2 linked regions of the Parabacteroides timonensis genome follow. Each later gene encodes a partner of the first gene's protein in a complex. Links are inferred from orthologs where the notes say so. Each region holds a gene or a part of one and is shown on either strand. Other genes may lie near its edges. The genes, in order: scpA and meaB.

Region 1 (10,738 bases):
ACTATCGGTAACCTGTCTATGCGTATTGCCCGTTCACAGTTCTCAAGTAACTTCTTTGCTTGTGCAGGATACAAGGTAATTGATAACTTAGGTTTCGAAACAGTAGAAGCCGGCGTTGATGCAGCGATGGAAGCAGGTGCTCAGATCGTTGTTCTTTGTTCTAGTGATGACGAATATGCAGAATATGCTCCTGCTGCTTATAAAGCATTGGCCGGACGTGCTGAGTTCGTTGTAGCCGGTGCTCCTGAATGTATGGAAGACCTGAAAGCTCAGGGTATCGATCAATTTATCAATGTAAAGAGCAACGTGCTCGAAACATTGAAGGCTTTCAACGCAAAATTAGGAATCGCTTAAGTAGAAACAATTATGAGACCAAATTTTAAAAACATAGATATCAAGAATGCCGGTTTTGCAGCTACCAATGCTGCCGAATGGGCAAAAGCCAATGGCATTGAAACCGATTGGAAAACACCTGAGCATATCGAGGTGAAACCTGTTTATACGAAAGAAGACCTGGAGGGAATGGAGCATCTGAACTATGCTTCCGGTCTGCCTCCTTATCTGCGTGGTCCGTATAGCGGTATGTACGCTATGCGTCCCTGGACAATCCGTCAGTATGCCGGTTTCTCTACCGCAGAAGAATCAAATGCATTCTATCGTCGTAACTTGGCTTCCGGTCAGAAAGGTCTGTCTGTTGCATTCGACCTTCCGACACACCGCGGATACGATGCCGACAACGAACGTGTTGTAGGTGACGTTGGTAAAGCAGGTGTATCCATCTGTTCGCTGGAAAACATGAAAGTATTGTTCGCTGGTATTCCTTTGAACAAGATGTCTGTTTCCATGACCATGAACGGTGGCGTTCTTCCGGTATTGGCATTCTACATCAACGCAGGTCTGGAACAGGGCGCTAAGTTGGAAGAAATGGCCGGTACAATTCAGAACGATATCCTGAAAGAGTTCATGGTGCGTAACACCTATATCTATCCGCCTGAATTCTCTATGAAGATCATCGCTGATATCTTCGAATATACATCACAGAAGATGCCGAAGTTCAACTCTATTTCTATCTCCGGTTACCACATGCAGGAAGCCGGTGCTACGGCAGATATCGAAATGGCTTATACACTGTGCGACGGTATGGAATATCTTCGTGCCGGTGTGAACGCAGGAATCGATGTGGATGCATTCGCTCCGCGTCTGTCATTCTTCTGGGCTATCGGTGTGAACCACTTCATGGAAATCGCCAAGATGCGTGCTGCACGTATGTTGTGGGCGAAGATCGTGAAGAGCTTCGGTGCCAAGAACCCGAAATCACTGGCTTTGCGTACTCACTGCCAGACTTCAGGATGGTCGTTGACGGAACAAGATCCGTTCAATAACGTAGGTCGTACTTGTATCGAGGCTATGGCTGCTGCACTGGGACATACACAGTCTCTGCACACCAACGCGCTGGACGAAGCTATCGCATTGCCGACAGACTTCTCTGCACGTATCGCTCGTAACACACAGATCTATATCCAGGAAGAAACAAAGATTTGTAAGGAAATCGACCCGTGGGCAGGTTCTTACTATGTAGAATCTTTGACAAACGAACTGGTACACAAAGGTTGGGCATTGATCCAGGAAATCGAAAGCATGGGCGGTATGGCAAAAGCTATCGAAACAGGTCTTCCGAAGATGCGTATCGAAGAAGCTGCTGCTCGTACACAGGCTCGTATCGACTCAGGTGTTCAGACAATCGTTGGTGTTAACAAATATCGTCTGCCGAAAGAAGATCCGATCGATATCCTTGAAATCGACAACACTGCCGTTCGTAACGAACAGATTGCCAATTTGAAGGTGTTGCGTGAAAACCGCGACGAAGAAGCTGTTCAGAAAGCATTGGCCGATATCACTGAATGTGTGAAAACTAAGAAAGGCAACTTGCTGGAACTGGCTGTTAAGGCTGCTGGCCTGCGTGCATCATTGGGAGAAATCTCGGATGCCTGCGAAGTTGTTGTGGGACGTTATAAAGCAATCATCAGAACTATATCAGGCGTGTATTCATCAGAAACAAAGAAAGATGCAGACTTCATTAAGGCTTGCGAGCTGACTGAAAAGTTTGCGAAGAAGGAAGGTCGCCAGCCGCGTATCATGATCGCTAAGATGGGTCAGGACGGACACGACCGTGGTGCAAAGGTTGTTGCAACAGGTTATGCAGACTGTGGTTTCGACGTGGATATGGGACCGTTGTTCCAGACTCCGGCAGAAGCTGCCCGTCAGGCTGTTGAAAACGACGTTCACGTAATGGGTGTTTCTTCTCTGGCTGCCGGACACAAGACATTGATCCCGCAGGTTATCGATGAGCTGAAGAAGTTAGGCCGCGAAGACATCATCGTCATCGCCGGTGGTGTAATCCCTGCACAGGACTACGACTTCCTGTACAAAGCAGGTGTTGCTGCTATCTTCGGCCCGGGTACTTCAGTGGCTAAGGCTGCTGTTCAGATCCTGGAAATCCTGATAGGAGAAGAATAATAGCTGAATATCTTACAGATTGATACTGCGTAGTTTTCTGTAGAGAACTACGCAGTTCTTTTTTCCAATGTGCACGAATCTATATACACAAAGAACATACTTACATAATTAAATACATACAAAGATGGCAAAACAACGACATTTTCATGAGGGCAGAACAGGAAGAAACGACATCTCCCGTCGTTTATCCGATAAAAAAGAAAGAGAGCAATTATCCGGTGCACAATTAGAATTAAATCGTATAAGAAAGACGATTGCCGGCCAAAAAGAGGAAATCTATCTGATACCGGAAAAGGAAGAACGTATCAAGGATTTTTTTGAACGGAATGCCAAGCCTGTATTTGAAAAAGAAACAGCTTTAAAATATAAGTACCTTGTGTATCTGGATGAGGCTTATGAGAGTGGAGAACTGACTTCAAGCGAAAAGGATACACTCCTTGATCTTTTTGCAGAGGAAAGCCAGGGAGTTGAAGATTTCGTGACTACCGACGAACAGCGGGAACATCTTTTAGAGTTGAAATATAAATATGACGAACTGACGCTCGGCATGAGTCGTGAGGAGTTGGATCAGGAAGCTGTAGAAGACACTTTAAGCCTGTTTGTCAATCGTTGTGGTATCAGACCCAATAAAGCAATGGAGGCTGCGAAGACGGAAGACGAGTTGCTGACTGCTATTTCTGCTTATATGAAAGCACGGGATCGAAGGGCGAATGCTGCTGCGGGAGAAAAAGCAACGCGTGCTGGTAAGAAAACAAAAGAAGCCGGAGCGGAAAAAGTATCAAAGAGATTTCTGCTTGAACAATTTCAGATAAGCCAGGCCATCGGAGAAATGAAGAAACTCTATGTAGATATGATAAAAGAGTTTTACAAAGGAGGGGTGGAAGACGAAGTGCGTACTGCCCGGAAAGAAGAACTTTTGAAGCAATTAGCTGTCGATAATGCACAAAAAAATCTGGCAGATATTTTGATCACACAGATCGAATGGATGGAAGAGGTAGCGATGGCAGCTCCGGCCGAAGAAAAAGACCTTATGGCATATAATATGAAACTTCGTTATTTATTGATTTGTTTTGATGAACAGTTGAGAATTATCAAAAATGCTCCGATTCCTGGTGTAGAAGGGCCATACTCCCAACTGCGTAACTTTGCATGGAAGGATCTGCCTATCCAGATGAATATGCTGTTTACCCGTCATAAAAAAGATATGAAAGGCATTGAAGAATATGTGTCCTCAGTCTCTACTGTTTCCGGTTTAAAATCATTCCTGAAGCGGTACGGGCAAACTCACGGTGGTGGTGGCTTCCTGGGAGAAGATGACTGGAATTGGGGATAAATTTATCTTTTAGAAGAAAGTAATAGGGTCGTTTTTCGTTTGAGAAACGGCCTTTTTTGTTTATGTTTACGCCTCAATAAAGATAAACTTATTACTATATGGAATCGATCAATTGTTTTTTACCTTATATTTCTCCTGAACTACTCGCTCCTATTGTTGAAGAGTTGAATAAAACGGGTCTTATCGATAAGATTTTCCTGATGACATCCAATCCTGATGTCGAACCATATCCCGGTTGTGAGATACTCTCAGTCGATACACTAACCAGCACACAAACGCTGCGTTCTATCTATGAACATGCGGAAGGAAAGAATGTTTTGCTTTATCTCCGTCCCGGCCTGATCCGGTTTGGACAATATGCACTGGAACGGATGGATACGGTTCTTCAGGAATGTAAATACAACCGGATTGTTTATGCCGATTATTATGAGATATCAAACGGAACTAAAAAGAACCATCCGGTGAATGATTACCAGTTGGGAAGTGTTCGGGATGATTTTGACTTCGGGCCGTTGCTGATGATTAAATATGATGCATTAGACACTTATCTGGTGCAACTTCCCGATAAGGCTCCCGTGTATAAATATGCCGGTCTGTATCGTTTTCGTCTTCATTGTGCTGCTTTAGTGGAGGGAATTATTCATATCAGGGAGTATCTGTATACATTCCAGGAAGAAGATATCCGTAAAAGCGGGGAAAAGCAGTTTGATTATGTAAATCCTAAAAACAGGGATGTTCAGTTGGAAATGGAAGCTGCATTTACTTCTACCCTGAGATATAATAAAGAATATCTGAAAAAGAAAATCCAGTCAGTAAAGTTTGCATCGAAAGGCTTCAAATATGAAGCTACTGTGATTATCCCTGTCCGCAACCGGGTACGAACCATTGAAGATGCTATCCGTTCCGTGTTTATGCAACAGGCTTCGTTTAAGTTCAATCTGATCATTGTAGATAATCATTCCACAGACGGAACTACCGAGGTGATTCGTCGGTATGCTTCCGACGACCGGTTGGTTCATCTGATTCCCGAACGTGACGACTTGGGGATAGGCGGATGCTGGAATTTAGCTGCCGCTCATCCGTTATGCGGTAAGTTCAGTGTGCAACTCGACAGCGATGACGTATATAGCGGGCCGGATACATTGCAGAAGATTGTCGATACGTTCTACACTGAAAAATGTGCAATGGTAATCGGAACCTATAAAATGACCGACTTCGACCTGAATGAAATACCACCGGGCATTATCGACCACCGGGAGTGGACCCCGGAAAACGGACGTAATAATGCGTTACGCATTAACGGGCTGGGAGCACCAAGAGCCTTTTATACTCCGATACTTCGCGAAATAAAGATGCCGAACGTAAGTTATGGTGAAGATTACGCGATCGGCCTGGCTATTTCACGCACTTACGCGATCGGCCGGATTTATGATGTCCTGTATCTCTGCCGGCGCTGGGAAGACAATACGGATGCTTCACTCGATATACACAAGGTTAATGAATATAATGCTTATAAAGACAGCCTGCGTACACGGGAGTTGAGGGCGCGTGGAAATGTTTTATGAAACATGGAAGGATAAAGAATAATGGAAAATATAAATCAACAGGCTAAAGAATTAATACGCGAACATCTTACCTTTTGGGAGCTGGCACAGGTAAACTATGCCGCTCTCGAAAAGGTGCAGACCCGTATATTGGAGGTGAATGGTTATCCCGTTATTCTTCAGTTCAATCCGGAGCGTATCCGTTCGTCGGCAGCGAAGATCGATAAACAGTCGTTGGCTGCCCGTCCCTGTTTCCTTTGTGAGGCGAACCGTCCCGGCAATCAACAATGGATTGACTTTGGGGAAGAGTATCAGATCATGGTGAATCCGTATCCTATCTTTCGCGAACATCTGACCATCCCGCTTCGGGCACATCTGGAACAACGTATCTCTTCCCGTTATAAAGATATGTTGTTGTTGGCTGAAGCCCTGACAGATTTCATCATTTTTTATAACGGCCCGAAATGCGGAGCATCAGCTCCCGATCATATGCATTTTCAGGCAGGAAATAAAGGCTTCCTGCCGCTCGAGACAAACTGGCGGAAAGTCCGGAAAGAGGTGGTGTTTTCTTCCGGACAGGCAACCTTATTTGCTTTAAGGGATTTCCTGCAACCGATGTTCGTTCTCGTGTCTGCAGATAAGGAAGACGCTGTCGTTCTTTTCAACCACCTGTACTCTTTGCTACCGATCAGGACGGAGGAGTACGAACCTATGATGAACGTATTGGTCTGGACGGAAGCCGGACAATGGATCACCTGTGTTTATCCGCGAAAGAAACTGCATCCTGCCTGCTATTATGTCGAAGGGGATGCCAATATATTGATCAGTCCGGCAACGGTCGAAATGGCCGGTGTTTTTATCACTCCACTGGAAAAAGATTTCCGTAAAGTGACCTCCGGAGACCTGCAACAAATTATAAGTGAAACTTGCCTCTCCGCGGAGGAGATGGATCAGTTAATCAGTAAATCTAAATCATACTCCTTATGAAAACAAAACGAACATCCCCCTGGTGTTGGATACCCTCGCTTTATTTTGCAGAGGCATTGCCTTATGTTGCTGTGATGACAATCTCCGTTATCATGTATAAACGGCTGGGGATCAGTAATACCGATATAGCCCTGTACACCAGTTGGCTGTATCTCCCCTGGGTAATCAAACCTTTCTGGAGTCCGTTTGTCGATCTGTTGAAAACGAAACGCTGGTGGGTTGTCACCATGCAGTTCCTGATAGGAGCAGGATTGGCCGGTATCGCTTTTACTATCCCGATGGATCATTTCTTTCAGGTGACCCTGGCCGTTTTCTGGCTGGTGGCTTTCAGTTCGGCTACACACGATATTGCAGCGGACGGTTTTTATATGCTGGCACTCGACTCGCACGATCAGGCTTTCTATGTCGGGATACGAAGTACCTTTTATCGTATTGCAACCATTGCCGGACAAGGATTACTTGTGATGCTGGCCGGAGCTTTGGAGGACAGCACCGGAAAGATTCCGTTCGCTTGGTCGATCACTTTCCTGATCCTGGCCGGACTATTTATCGGTCTCTGCCTGTATCATAAGTATATTTTGCCGGTTCCGAAGTCCGATAAAGCGGCTGTAACAGTTACTGCTTCTACCATATTTAAAGAATTCTTTGCTACATTTGTCTCGTTTTTCAGGAAGAAACAGGCATTGGTCGCTATACTGTTCATGCTATTCTATCGTTTTCCCGAGGCACAACTGGTCAAGCTGGTAACACCTTTCCTGATCGATCCGCGCGAAGTGGGTGGTTTGGGACTTACTACTTCTGAGATCGGCCTGGTGTATGGTACAATCGGTATTATAGGCCTGACGCTGGGAGGTATTATCGGGGGAATCGTGGCGGCGCATGGCGGATTAAAGAAATGGCTTTGGCCGATGGCGCTGGCAATCACATTGCCTGATCTGGTTTTTATCTACCTGAGTAGTGCACTTCCTGAAAGCCTGCTGGTCATTAATGTATGTGTGTTTGTTGAACAGTTCGGTTACGGATTTGGTTTTACTGCCTATATGTTGTACCTGATCTATTTCTCCGATGGTGAACATAAAACGGCTCATTATGCGATATGTACCGCTTTTATGGCATTGGGGATGATGCTTCCGGGAATGATTGCCGGGTGGTTGCAGGAGGAACTGGGATATGTGAACTTCTTCTGGTGGGTGATGGGATGTTGCCTGATCACACTGGCTGTAACTGCTTTCCTTAAGATAGATCCGGCATTCGGTAAAAAAGACAGAACGATCGATTAATTAAGTAATAAAACGGAAATATGATACTAATAGCCGACAGTGGTTCCACCAAGACAGATTGGTGTGTAATAGAAAGAGGAAAACCTGCCCTTCGTTTTCAAACGCGAGGTATGAATCCTTTCTTTCAGACGGAGGAGGAGATAGGGAAGGAGATTGAAACCGGATTACTGCCTGCATTAAAAGACCTTATACCTTCCGCTGTCTATTTTTACGGGGCGGGTTGTGCTTTCCCTGAAAAGAATGAAATGATACGTCGGTCTGTTAACCGGTATCTGTCTGTACCTGTTGAGGTAGGGAGTGATCTCTTGGCTGCTGCCCGTGCTTTATGTGGCGACGAGCCGGGGATAGCTTGTATTCTGGGAACCGGTTCGAACTCCTGTTATTACGATGGTAAAGAGATTATAAAGAACGTTTCTCCCCTGGGATTTATTCTGGGAGATGAGGGAAGCGGTGCTGTATTGGGTAAGCTATTGATTGGGGATGTCTTGAAAAACCAACTACCTCCGGCCCTTAAAGAGCAGTTTCTTACACAATATGGGTTGACTCCGGCATCGATTATGGACAAGGTTTACCGGCAACCTTTCCCTAACCGTTTTCTGGCCGGCCTTTCCCCTTTTATACGGGAGCATTTGGATGAACCTGCCATTTGGGAACTGGTCACCCGTAGCTTTCTGGCATTTTTTACCCGAAACGTGAAGCAGTATGATTGTTTTGAATTACCTGTCCACCTGGTCGGTTCAGTCGCCTGGTATTATCAGGATATACTGAAAGATATTGCTTTTGATTTGGGTCTCCATCTTGGAGCGATTGCGCAAAGTCCGATGGAGGGATTGATTGCGTATCATGGTAAGTAAACTTATATTTGATTATGTCATTTACTAAAATAACAGAACAAGATTCATTATATAATGACCTGGAAGAGAAATCTGTTCGGGAGTTGTTGGAAGATATAAACACAGAAGACCAGAAGGTCGCATTGGCAGTGCAAAAAACAATCCCCCAGATAGAGAAACTGGTAGATCAGATCGTTCCCCGGATGAAACAGGGAGGGCGTATCTTTTATCTGGGGGCCGGAACAAGCGGTCGGCTGGGAGTGCTCGATGCTTCTGAAATACCTCCTACTTTCGGAATGCCCCCTACTTTGGTGATCGGTCTGATTGCCGGTGGCGATACAGCTCTTCGCAATCCGGTAGAGAATGCGGAAGATGACATGGAGCGTGGTTGGGAGGAATTGCAGGAGCATCAGGTCACGACCAAAGATACGGTGATCGGTATTGCTGCATCCGGTGCGACCCCTTATGTGATTGGAGCTTTGCGTAAAGCCCGTGAGCAGGGGATACTGACAGCCTCTATCTCTAGTAATCCGGATTCACCCATGGCTGCTCAGGCCGATGTGGCGATCGAAATGATTGTCGGTCCGGAATTTGTAACCGGTAGTTCGCGTATGAAGTCCGGTACGGGACAAAAGATGATTCTGAATATGATTTCAACATCTGTTATGATCCGGTTGGGGCGTGTAAAAGGCAACCGGATGATCAATATGCAATTGACTAATCAGAAACTGGTCGACCGCGGAACGCGGATGGTGGCAGAGGAGTTGGGACTGAGTTATGGCCAGTCGCAGCGACTCCTTCTCATGTATGGATCGGTAAAGGCTGCCGTTGATGAATATCGAAAACATAATATTTGATATTTTTCATCAACTGATGGAGAACGAAACGAAAATATCTCTATATTTGCGATGTGCATTGTTCCGGACCTGTATCCGCAGGAAAGGATTAAAAGGGAATCGGGTGTAAATCCCGGACAGTCCCGCTGCTGTAAGCTTCATAACGGATTGGGCAACACTAGTGCCACTGTTCTTTTTTGAATGGGAAGGCGCTCAAACCGGAAGTAAGTCAGAAGACCTGCAAGGCATGTTATTTCGACGGCTTCGAGGAAAGGCCGGAAGAGAACAGGGGGCAGCTTGTCGTCTCCACTATTCTTACTCCCGTTTCCCCTCTAGCTGTCTGAACGTTTTTGTTTTTAATTATTTTGCCATAATAATTAGGAAAAGAGGCATGGATCGGTTTGCGGGATGAGCTCCGTAATCGGTGCATGCTTTCCTTTTTATGAATGAACAGGATGATAGGAATACTTGTTTATTATAGGAAAAGTGCGTTTATTTGCAAACATAATTAATTAACAACAGGCAATATGAAGAAGGTTACAGGTTTAGTTTTGGTTATTTTGATGGTATTCATAGCCGTGCCGGCTAAGTCACAACTGAAGTTCGGATTAAAAGGAGGAGTAAACATATCGTCCGTTCATCTGAATTCTGATATATTGAAAGCGGATAATGTGACAGGGTTCCAGATCGGTCCGATGATCGAGACAACAATTCCACTGGTAGGTATCGGACTGGATGCGGCGATCCTTTATTCTCAGAAAGGACTGGAACTGAAAGCGAAAGGTACTGAAAAGACCAGTATAAAAACGGATTATCTCGATGTACCGGTCAATTTGAAATGGAAATTCGGTATTCCTCTTGTTAAAGCTTATCTGTCGGCCGGACCCTATATCGGTTTCCGTGTCGGAGGAGATAAAATCTGGAATGTTTTGGGCGAACAGATGAAAACAAAAAACTTCAGTGCAGGACTAAACTTCGGTGTAGGGGCTGAATTGATAAGCCATTTACAGGTAGGGATAAATTACGGATTGGGATTGACTGACAATTACAGTGCAGACAAACTGGATTTGGGAGGTGCTAAGAACCGTGGATGGTCTATAACAGCTGCAGTTTTGTTTTGATAACAGATAAAAGATATGCAGGGCCGGACTTTAACAGTCCGGCCTTTTTTGTTACTTTTGACCTCGTAAATGAAATACGCAGATGTCATATTACCCCTTCCGTTAGAGAATAGCTATACTTATAGTATTCCTTCCGATCTGGAAACTGCTGTCATTCCCGGTTGTCGGGTGATTGTCCATTTCGGTAAGAAGCGCTATTATACGGCGATTGTAATGGATGTGCATGAACGCAGGCCTGATACGGATTTTGAAACGAAAGAAATTTATGCCTTGTTGGATGCGACTCC
Region 2 (10,368 bases), on another replicon or contig:
CTGGACATCAATATAAGCTTGATATTCGGTACCACGGTCATTCATCAATGAAATAACGTGATTTTTTGTTACCATCATTTTACCGTAGAACGGTACATCGACTTCAGTCTTTTCAGGCTTATGTTCGTCATTGTAAGGGTTCTCAATGAACTCTTTAACCTTGTCTTTCAATTGCTTAATATCGATGAACTGGTTGTCGCAGAGAATTTGGTTATTACTGTTGATCAGTACAACCAGGATGTTTCTCTTTTTAATATCCATTTCATCGTTTTTCTTCTGGTCTTTGGGTACAGGCGGCGGTAAACGTCTTGCCAAACCTTTATCTGTATCCATTGAGGTAGTAATAAGGAAGAAGATAAGCAACATGAAAGCAATATCGGCTGAAGAAGTCGCATTCATTGCGGGCACTTTTCTTTTTTTTCTTCCCATATCGCTTGAATTGTTTTATATCGTATTTCTTATTACTATTATCTATTAAGCATTCTCTTTACAGAACCGGCTGCAACAGCGATGATGATCAGGACCATCAAAATAACTGTAGAATAAATCCACATGTCTGTAACTTTCAGCCACAAAGGAATATTGTATGCCTGAGAATCTGCATTCAGACCTTTCAAAGGAGTTGCGTCTCCCATAGAATAAGTAATGAACAACATGGCTGCGAAGCAAACAACAACGACCAATGATGCTAATGCTGATTTAGGGCTAGTTTTCAGTAATGATGTAAACTGCCAGATCGCAAAAATCACTGTACTAACAATCGTAATGAAGAACAATACACTTGTCCAGTTGAGCAATAAGCCAGTATATATAGGCTCTTTCATTTCAACAGAAGGGTCTACAACGCCTCCTGCGTAGAACATACCCAATACAACAATACTGATAATAGATGTGAGCAGTAATGTCCAGCTGGATATTTTTCTTATTTTAGTAACTGCCATAATTCTGAATTATTTTTTGAATTTAAGGTTGTATTTGATAACCATATCAAGCAATGTAATAGAAGCATCTTCCATCTGGTTCAGGATAGCTTCCAGTTTGCTCAATAAATAGTTATAGAATACCTGAAGGATCAAAGCAACAACAAGACCACCTACTGTTGTGATCAAAGCCACTTTCATACCACCAGCAACAACCGTCGGGCTGATATCACCAACTTGTTCGATTTTATCGAACGCCATAACCATACCAACTACAGTACCCAAGAATCCTAATGACGGAGCCATAGCGATAAACAATGTGATCCAAGACATGTTCTTTTCCAAAAGACCACCCTGTACACCACCGTAAGAAACGATTGATTTTTCAACAACGTCGATACCCTGGTCAATTCTCATCAAACCTTGATATGCGATAGAAGCGATAGGACCTCTTGTGTCGCGAGCAATAGCTTTTGCACCTTCTACATCACCTTTGTCAAGTGCATCTTCGATACCTTTTAATAATTTGCTAGCATTAGTTTCAGCTAAGTTTAGATAAATAATTCTTTCAAGACAGAAAGCCAAACCGAAAATCAAAGCGATAGCAACCAAACTCATGAAGTCTGCACCACCCTCGATGAACTTAACTTTTAAAGCCTGGTACATACCACCTTCAACAACTTGTTCAGCTCCGGCTGCAGCGTCCTGCGCGAATGCTACGGTAGAGATTCCAAGGGCACATAAACCCATGAATGTTTTTGCAAAATACTTTTTCATTGTGTGTTTAATTTTTAAGATTAATAATTCTCTTATTTGTTTTTATTTTTGTTGTTAATAATATCCTCATGGTACCTAAGCGGAGAGAGCGGGATTCGAACCCGCGATACACTTTAGGCGTATACACGCTTTCCAGGCGTGCCTCTTCAACCACTCGAGCATCTCTCCAATTTTCAGCCTTTGTCTCCTCTAAAACGAGCGCAAAATACGAAAAAAATCGCATATCCAAACGTTTCAGTGCACAAATCTAAAGTTTTTGCTTGACATATACACAATATCTGACGGAATAAATTTGGTCTTCCAGCTGAAAAAGTCAAACTACGCATGTTTATTAGTAATTTTAAATAAATCCAGTGCGTTTTTTCTTGTTATTTCTACCGTTTCATCCAATGTAAGGCTATATGTGTCCGCTACCTTTTCTGCCGTTTTCCATATATATACGGGTTCATTTCGTTTCCCCCGATATGGTACAGGCGCCAGGTATGGAGCGTCAGTTTCGAGTACTATACTGTTAATGTCGGTAGATAAAATTGTCTCCGACAGTTTTGAATTTTTAAAGGTAATTACCCCGTTAATACCCAATTTGAATTTTTTCAATTTCTTAATTTCTTCCAGGTCTGTATTGGTACCTGTAAAACTGTGGAAAACTCCCTTCAGTTTGTCGGCTCCTACTTTATGGATACTTTCAAGAACTTCCGGGTAAGCCTCTCTTGTATGGATCGCAATCGGGAGATCGAGATCGATGCTCCATTTCAGTTGTTCTTCGAATACGATTTTCTGTTCTTTCAGGTATGTCTTATCCCAGTATAAGTCTATTCCGATCTCTCCAATACCACAATAAGGGCGTTTGCCGAGATAAGATTCCGTTTTTTTTAGCGTGTCAATATAGTGTTCGTCCACACTTGTCGGGTGCAATCCCATCATCGGATAGGCAAAATCGGGAAAACGGTCGCATAGGTCATGCATCCGTTCTACCGTTGTGAGATCGACATTCGGGAGAAGCAACGTATCGATACCTGATTTCAGGGCGGCATCAACCAGTGCATCTTGTTCCAGGTCGAATTCTTCCAGGTACAGATGGTTATGTGTATCTATTAAATTCATGTGATTAAGACTGGCGATACATTAAATGGTTACTTACTTCTTTTAATATAGTCAGTTTTTCCGGTAATACATTTAATGCGGAGAGATGTTCCATTGCTTTGTCGTAATATCCCTGCATTTTAGCCGTCGTGATATCTTTTAGATTTAATGTATTGTATATGGCGGTGATTGCCTTGATTTTCTCAGCAGGGTTGAAAGACTCTTTTCCGATCCAGTCTTTTAGGATTTGCTTTTGTTCCATGTTGGCGAGTTCAAAAGCATGTATCAGTAGGAATGTTTTCTTGTTGCAGATAATGTCTCCACCGATATTTTTACCGAATGTTGCTGTATCTCCATATACATCCAGCAGATCATCCTGCAATTGGAATGCGAGTCCGATGTTTATTCCGAACTCATAAAGATTCGTGGCATCTTCTTTGGATGCACCTCCCATGATAGCACCAGCTTTTAAGCTACAGGCAAGTAGAACAGCGGTTTTTAACCGGATCATTTCTATATATTCCGCTTCTGTAACATCTGTCCGTGATTCAAACTCCATATCATATTGCTGACCTCCGCATATCTCGAGTGCAGTGGCTGTGAACAGGTCGAACACTTCTTTCAGATGTTCCGGTTCGGTTTTTCCGATCAATTGATAAGCGGCTATCAACATTGCATCTCCCGAAAGGATTGCTGTGTTGTCATTCCATACCTTATGAACTGTCGGTTTGTTTCTTCTTTTGTCAGCCTTATCCATCAGGTCGTCATGCAATAGGGTAAAGTTGTGGAAAACTTCTATTCCCAATGCCGGGTTGATTGCGTTGTCTACATTTTCGCGGTATAAATTACAAGCCATTAATGCCAAAGCCGGACGGATCCTTTTTCCTCCCAATGACAGTATGTATTCGATCGGGTCGTATAAACTTTTAGGGGGATATTCGAAACTGAGTTGAGATATTTCGTTTTCTATTTTTTGCAGGATCTCGTTGAAAGATAACATATCGATATTGAATTATAGATAAGACAAAATAAAAAAAGGCTGCAAGTTTACAGCAGCCTTTTTAATATGTTTAGAAATTATTATTGTAATCTGAAAGTTACAGGTACTGTATATTTTACACGTACAGGTTTACCTCTCTGCTTACCAGGAGACCATTTGGGCATGCTATTGATCACACGCAAGGCTTCTTTATCCAAAGATGGGTCTACACCACGGATAACTTCTGCGTCTACAATAGAACCGTCACGGTTTACAACGAACGAACAAGTTACACGACCTTGAATACCGTTTTCCTGTGCAATAACCGGATACTTGATTGATTTTGCAAGGTATTTCAGCAATTCACCCTGTCCACCCGGGAATTCCGGCATTGTTTCTACGACTGTGAAGATCTGTTGAGCAGATTCTTCTTCTTCTTCCACAACTGCAGGTGCCACATAAGCTTCAACCTGTGCTGAAGTCTGGTCATCCTCAGATGAGATAAGATCCACTTGATCCAGTTCCACGTCGTCATCCACAATGTTCAGTTGTTCTACTGCAGCAGGTGCTGGTGGTGGGGGTGGTGGAGGAGGCGTATCCTCCGGTCTTGTAATTTCAATTTCCTCTTCAGCGATGATATCAGCGACGCCTTCTGTTTGGACTACCTGAATATCACGGGTTCCCCATTCAAACCCAACGAATAGAACGGCTAAGCCAACAACCATACCCATCAGGATACCGAGTGTTTTGCCCCCTTCTAAGTCCGCTTTCGGTGATTTCTTAATTTCCATACTCTTATAATGTTTAAATATGTGTTTTCCAGTACGCAAAAATACAAATTATTTTATATATCAATAGTAAACTGGGAAAAATACTTCTATATTTTCGTTTTTTTTTGAACCGAAAGAAAAATAACGGTGTTTATATACCTTTTTCCTGTTTTTTCCGTTTCTGTTTATGAAATATGTTACAACCGTATTTATATCTTTGTACGCATTTGTTGAAAAATATGAGAAATATATTAGCTGTATTGTTCCTTTCGTTCTTTATACAATCTGTCGCGGCACAAACCGGAGAGCAGGTGTTTACTTTTTTGAACTACCCTTCATCGACCAGGGCGAATGCTCTTGGAGGTCATACCGTGTCCCTGATAGAAAGAGATCCCTCCCTTATTTTTCATAACCCGGCTTTGCTTGGGGGGGAAATGGACGGTATGATAAACCTGAACTATATGAATTATATAGCAGACGTAAATGTTGGAAGTGCCCTGTTTACAAAAGCGTTCCGTGAACGTGGAGCCTGGGGGGTAGGAGTCAATTATTTCCATAACGGGAAGTTTATTGGGATGGATGAACATAATCAGCCGACTGCCGATTTTACGGCAAACGATATTGCTGTCAATGGTTTTTTCTCGTATGATTTATCGGAACGTTGGCGCGGAGGTGTTTCTATGAAGTTCCTCTATTCCAATTATGATATTTATACCTCGTTGGGACTTGCGGTGGATGCCGGGTTGAGTTATTATAATTCGGAAAAAGAGTTCTCTTTCGGGTTTGTGTTCAAAAATATAGGTGCACAGTTGAAACCCTATAATGATGACCGTCAGAAAATGCCTTGGGATATTCAGATGGGTATTTCAAAAAAGATGAATCATGCCCCTTTCCGCCTATCCGTTACAGCTATGCATCTGAATCGTTGGAAATTCGACTATCTGGATGAGACAGATCCCGATTATAAAGGTGATAACTTCGCCCAGGCATTGTTTAAGCATTTTGTATTCGGAGTAGATTATATACCCAGTGAGAATTTCTGGATTGGTGTCGGTTTTAATCCGAAGACAAAGATGGATATGAAGCTCCAAGGGGGAGGAAATGGGTTATCCGGTTTCTCGGCCGGTGCCGGCGTGAAGATCAAAATGTTCGACGTAGGTGTTTCTTTCGCCAAATATCATCCTTCAGCCATGTCGATGATGGTCAGCGTTTCTACTACACTGGCCGATTTTAAACCTTGAAAATATAATTAAAGTAAGAATGAAAAAGATAGTGATCGCCATCGATGGTGTTTCTTCAACAGGAAAAAGTACTATGGCAAAAGATCTCGCCAAAGAGATCGGTTATACATATATAGATACCGGAGCTATGTACCGGGCTGTAACATTATATTGTATTCAGCATAATCTGTTCAAAGGAGACCGGATCGATGAGGAAAAGCTCGAGGCGGCAATGAACGATATCCATATATCCCTTCGTTTCAATCCGGAAACCGGACGGCCTGATACTTACCTGAACGGTGTTAAAGTTGAAAAAGAAATACGCGGAATGGAAGTGGCAAATTGGGTCAGTCCTGTGGCCACGTTGGGATTTGTCCGTCGTGCCCTGGTTGCCATGCAGCAGGAGATGGGTAAAGAAAAAGGGATCATAATGGACGGGAGAGATATCGGAACTGTGGTTTTCCCAGATGCAGAACTGAAAATATATGTAACCGCCAGTCCGGAGGTCCGAGCGCAACGTCGTCTGGACGAACTGAAAGCTAAAGGGGAGGTTGCGTCTTATGAGGAAGTTCTTGAAAATGTGAAAACCCGCGATCATATCGATTCGACCCGTAAGGAAAGTCCCCTGCGTAAAGCAGACGATGCGTTAGTATTGGATAACTCGCGTATGACCATTGCTGAACAAAAAGCATGGCTGCTTGTTCAATATGAAAAAGCTATCTCTAAATAGGTAACAGTTACAATGATTGAAGTAGAAATAGATAAAGGCTCTGGCTTCTGCTTTGGGGTGGTGACAGCTATTGAAAGTGCAGAACGTGAACTCAACAATACCGATATATTATATTGTTTAGGAGATATCGTGCATAATAGCCTGGAGGTCGAGCGATTGCAGGCACATGGCTTGCGGACGATTGATCATAGCGAGTTCTCTACTTTGAAAGGTAAAAAAGTCTTGCTTCGTGCTCATGGAGAACCCCCTTCAACCTATGAAATTGCCCGGCAGAACGATATAACGATCGTCGATGCCACTTGTCCGGTAGTTCTTCAATTACAACGTAAAATACATAAATGTTACCAGGAAACCCGTATCAACAATACGCAACTGGTCATATACGGAAAGAAAGGACACGCCGAAGTGAACGGACTTGTCGGACAGACGGAAGGAACCGCCATTGTCGTGGAAAAGATCGAAGACCTGGATCGTCTGGATTTTAACCGAGATATCTGCCTGTTCTCCCAGACCACCAAGTCGCTCGACGGTTTTCGTAAAGTAGTGAAAGAGATAGAACAGCGTAGAGCAGAAAATGTCCGCTTTGAATATCACGATACCATCTGTCGCCAGGTAGCCAATCGTCTTCCCAATATCAAAACTTTTGCATCCGGCCATGATTGGGTCTATTTTGTTGCCGGGAAGAAAAGTTCGAACGGAAAGATGTTGCTGGAGGAATGTCGTAAGGCAAATCCTAACACGATCTTCATTTCGGAAGTGAAGGAGATTACCGAACCGCTTCCGGCCGGAGTACGCCGGGTAGGCGTTTGTGGGGCCACATCCACTCCGAAATGGTTGATGGAAGAGGTGGCTGTCCGTATTCAGGAACTGAATGCCGGGCGTTGATAGAATGATTAAGATTTCATTAAGTTTCAGAGAAAATGAAAGAATGTTGGCAAATAATTATTATTTTTGCCGCGAATAATATAAAATAAAGACGCTATGTCTACTATTAAATGTATTGGCATTTTAACGTCCGGAGGTGATGCTCCCGGAATGAACGCTGCCATCCGTGCAGTGACGCGTTCCGCTATTTATAACGGGATTAGGGTTAAAGGTATTTTTCGAGGCTACAGAGGATTGATCACAGGTGAAATTGAAGAATTCAAGACTCAGAATGTAAGTAACATTATCCAGCGTGGTGGAACAATATTGAAAACAGCTCGTTGTATGGAGTTCAAAACTCCTGAAGGCCGTAAGCAGGCATACGATAAGTTGGTGGAAGAAGGTATCGATGCATTGATCGCAATCGGTGGGGACGGTACATTGACCGGTGCCCGCATATTTGCACAGGAATTCAATTATCCGATAGTCGGTGTTCCGGGTACGATCGATAACGACCTGTATGGTACGGATGTTACGATCGGATACGACACAGCCCTGAATACTATCATGGAATGTGTGGATAAGATTCGCGATACAGCTACCTCCCACGATCGTTTGTTCTTTATCGAAGTGATGGGACGAGATGCAGGTTTCCTTGCATTGAACGGTGCGATTGCTTCAGGTGCAGAAGCTGCGATCATCCCGGAAATATCTATGGAGAAGGACCAGTTGGCGGAAATGATCGAAAATGGTTTCCGTAAATCAAAAAACAGTAGTATCGTACTGGTTGCCGAAAGTGAAGTAACCGGCGGTGCGATGGGTGTGGCCGAACGTGTAAAGAATGAATATCCCCAGTTCGATGTTCGTGTCTCTATCTTGGGACACTTGCAGCGTGGTGGATCGCCTACGGCACAAGACCGTATCCTGGCAACCCGTATGGGAGTCGGAGCTGTCGATGCGTTACTGGACGATCAGCGTAACGTGATGATGGGTATACAGAATGACCAGATCGTATACGTGCCGTTCTCCAAGGCTATTAAGAATGATAAACCGATCAACCGTGATTTATTGAATACACTTCGTGTGTCTTCCATCTAAACATGAGTTGTCAGAAATAAATAAACCCCGCCGGATAGCAATCTGGCGGGGTTTATTCGTTTTAGGCTATACCTTATTTCTTCGATAAATTGTCCAGGAATAAATCCATCATCCGTTTAGCTGCGACAAACGAGCTGATCTCGTTGTTCAACACCTGTTGCTCTGTCGGTATCAGCATGCCTTCAACGGCGGGATTATGATAGAATGTTTCACGTAATGTATCGTTGATACTTTCATACATCCAGTACTTGGCCTGTTCATTCCGTTTGTAATTGAAGTAGCCGTTTTTCTTGGTAAACTCCATGTATTCGCCTACCATATCCCAGATTTCCTTGATTCCGATGTTGTAATAACCTGAGTAGGTCAATACTTTGGGGAACCATCCGGAATCTGCGGGCGGGAAAAGATGCAGGGCATTTCTGAACTGTGCAGCCGCCAGATTCGCTTTGTCGATATTATCGCCGTCTGCTTTATTGATAATGATACCGTCTGCCATCTCCATGATACCACGTTTGATACCTTGCAGTTCGTCCCCTGTTCCTGCCAGTTGGATAAGTAGGAAGAAGTCGACCATTGAATGTACGGCCGTTTCGCTTTGTCCGACACCTACTGTTTCTACGAATACGGTATCAAAACCGGCAGCTTCACACAAAACTATCGTTTCACGTGTTTTACGTGCCACACCACCCAGTGAACCTGCCGATGGCGAAGGGCGGATGAACGCGTCTTTTTCGCGTGACAAAGCTTCCATACGGGTCTTATCTCCCAGGATACTACCTTTGGAGCGTTCGCTACTCGGGTCGATGGCCAGTACGGCCAACTTACGTCCTTCTTTGATCAGATGCATGCCGAAAACATCGATGGAGGTACTCTTTCCTGCACCGGGTACTCCGGTAATACCGATACGAACCGATTTTCCGGCAAAAGGAAGACATTTTTCGATGATTTCCTGAGCTAATTGCTGATGCTCATATTTAGCACTTTCAACCAAGGTCACAGCCTGGCTGAGGATAGTTATATTTCCTTTCAGTATCCCTTCTACAAATTCGGAAGGGGTATATGCTTTACGTTGAGGTCTTTTGAGATACGGGTTTACAGTCGGTACGTCGGCTACTCCCTTGTTTACCTTTAATCCTCTGTAAAGATCGTCGTTTTCGGGATGTTCCATGTTTAATTGACAATTTATTATTTCTCAGCTGTTACTTTTATAAGGCGGACAGGGCCGTTCGGGTCATTGCATACCACATTGATAAGCGCTTCCAGTTTTGTCTTGATTTCTCGTGGACGAACCGAAATCTTATAGGTAGCAGTCGTTCCCGGTTTAATTTCTTTTTTGCCTCCGGAGATATCCACCAATTCATTATCGCAGCTGATGCTGTGGATAAGAAGCGGTGACTTTCCGGTATTGGTAATGTCGACAGTTCCGGTCACTTTACCTCCGATCAGAGGAATAAAACCACCTTTCTCCGGTAATTTCCCGAAGTCGAGTAAAGTACCCGATAGCTGTGCAACAGGAGCCTGTGCCTTTTCTGCAGCCGATAATTTTCCAAAGTTATCAATTATATTGGCTGCTACATGCACTTTTCCTGAAATTTCTTTTTGTCCTATGCTTTCAATCGTTAAAGGTATCTCAGTTGTAACCCGTCCTTTTCTTTTGGTAGCCTTGGCATCCATCAATAAAGTAATTTCGCCGACTTCATCCGGTGCCAGTTGGGCAGGACGAATTTCTACGGTCAGGAAGTTTGGTACTTTACCCTGATGGATCGTAAGAGTTGTTTTTCCTTCGTTCTTCACACTGATCTTTTCCCCTAATGTTTCATCCGGACGGATACTACTGTACAGAACCGTTTTGGTCTGCATCTTCAGATCGCCGATGGAATAAGGGTAAATAAATGTAGGCTGAAGCGGTTTCGGTGTTACGTTTCCT

What was found.
Region 2: the proteins of scpA (region 1) and meaB are in contact, whole or in part, in a crystal structure (PDB 8DPB), measured with the Methylorubrum extorquens proteins. The link is inferred for Parabacteroides timonensis from one-to-one orthologs. Residues at the interface, in SOR27001.1 of Methylorubrum extorquens: Glu577, Glu578, Asn579, Asp580, Gly581, Arg582, Arg583, Arg585, His596, Ala604, Ser605, Ala608, Asp609, Gly611, Phe612, Asp613, Val614, Asp615, Ile616, Gly617, Pro618, Leu619, Glu625, Arg628, Gln629, Val631, Glu632, Asn633, Asp634, Glu661; in SOR26638.1 of Methylorubrum extorquens: Arg20, Ala21, Ala24, Arg25, Thr28, Ser32, Arg33, Arg34, His37, Thr98, Gly99, Gly100, Ser101, Ile102, Leu103, Lys106, Thr107, Ala110, Ala113, Ile114, Asp115, Arg116, Ala118, Phe119, Ile120, Arg121, Pro122, Pro124.

The regions. Positions count from the first base shown.
Region 1 is NZ_LT669941.1:2,761,951-2,772,688, reverse strand. Bases 1-2,941 are described here. They hold scpA (methylmalonyl-CoA mutase), read left to right. Parts: upstream 1-366; coding sequence 367-2,517; downstream 2,518-2,941. Other genes in these bases: BQ7394_RS18650 (hypothetical protein), read left to right, coding at 2,642-2,941; mutA (methylmalonyl-CoA mutase small subunit), read left to right, coding at 1-354. Also shown: more of BQ7394_RS18650, read left to right, coding at 2,942-3,850; BQ7394_RS25905 (glycosyltransferase family 2 protein), read left to right, coding at 3,949-5,415; BQ7394_RS25900 (DUF4922 domain-containing protein), read left to right, coding at 5,446-6,381; BQ7394_RS18640 (MFS transporter), read left to right, coding at 6,378-7,661; BQ7394_RS18635 (ATPase), read left to right, coding at 7,682-8,515; murQ (N-acetylmuramic acid 6-phosphate etherase), read left to right, coding at 8,530-9,351; BQ7394_RS18625 (porin family protein), read left to right, coding at 9,858-10,451; replication restart helicase PriA, read left to right, coding at 10,521-10,738. UniProt on the Escherichia coli protein: Catalyzes the interconversion of succinyl-CoA and methylmalonyl-CoA. Could be part of a pathway that converts succinate to propionate.
Region 2 is NZ_LT669940.1:725,100-735,467, forward strand. Bases 7,563-10,368 are described here. They hold meaB (methylmalonyl Co-A mutase-associated GTPase MeaB), read right to left. Parts: upstream 9,610-10,368; coding sequence 8,515-9,609; downstream 7,563-8,514. Other genes in these bases: pfkA (6-phosphofructokinase), read left to right, coding at 7,563-8,441; BQ7394_RS03705 (DUF1573 domain-containing protein), read right to left, coding at 9,627-10,368. Also shown: BQ7394_RS03645 (biopolymer transporter ExbD), read right to left, coding at 1-429; BQ7394_RS03650 (hypothetical protein), read right to left, coding at 468-941; BQ7394_RS03655 (MotA/TolQ/ExbB proton channel family protein), read right to left, coding at 951-1,697; BQ7394_RS03665 (TatD family hydrolase), read right to left, coding at 2,016-2,801; BQ7394_RS03670 (polyprenyl synthetase family protein), read right to left, coding at 2,806-3,780; BQ7394_RS03675 (energy transducer TonB), read right to left, coding at 3,861-4,550; type IX secretion system protein PorQ, read left to right, coding at 4,769-5,770; cmk ((d)CMP kinase), read left to right, coding at 5,790-6,479; BQ7394_RS03690 (4-hydroxy-3-methylbut-2-enyl diphosphate reductase), read left to right, coding at 6,492-7,364; more of pfkA, read left to right, coding at 7,461-7,562. UniProt on the Escherichia coli protein: Binds and hydrolyzes GTP. Likely functions as a G-protein chaperone that assists AdoCbl cofactor delivery to the methylmalonyl-CoA mutase (MCM) ScpA and reactivation of the enzyme during catalysis.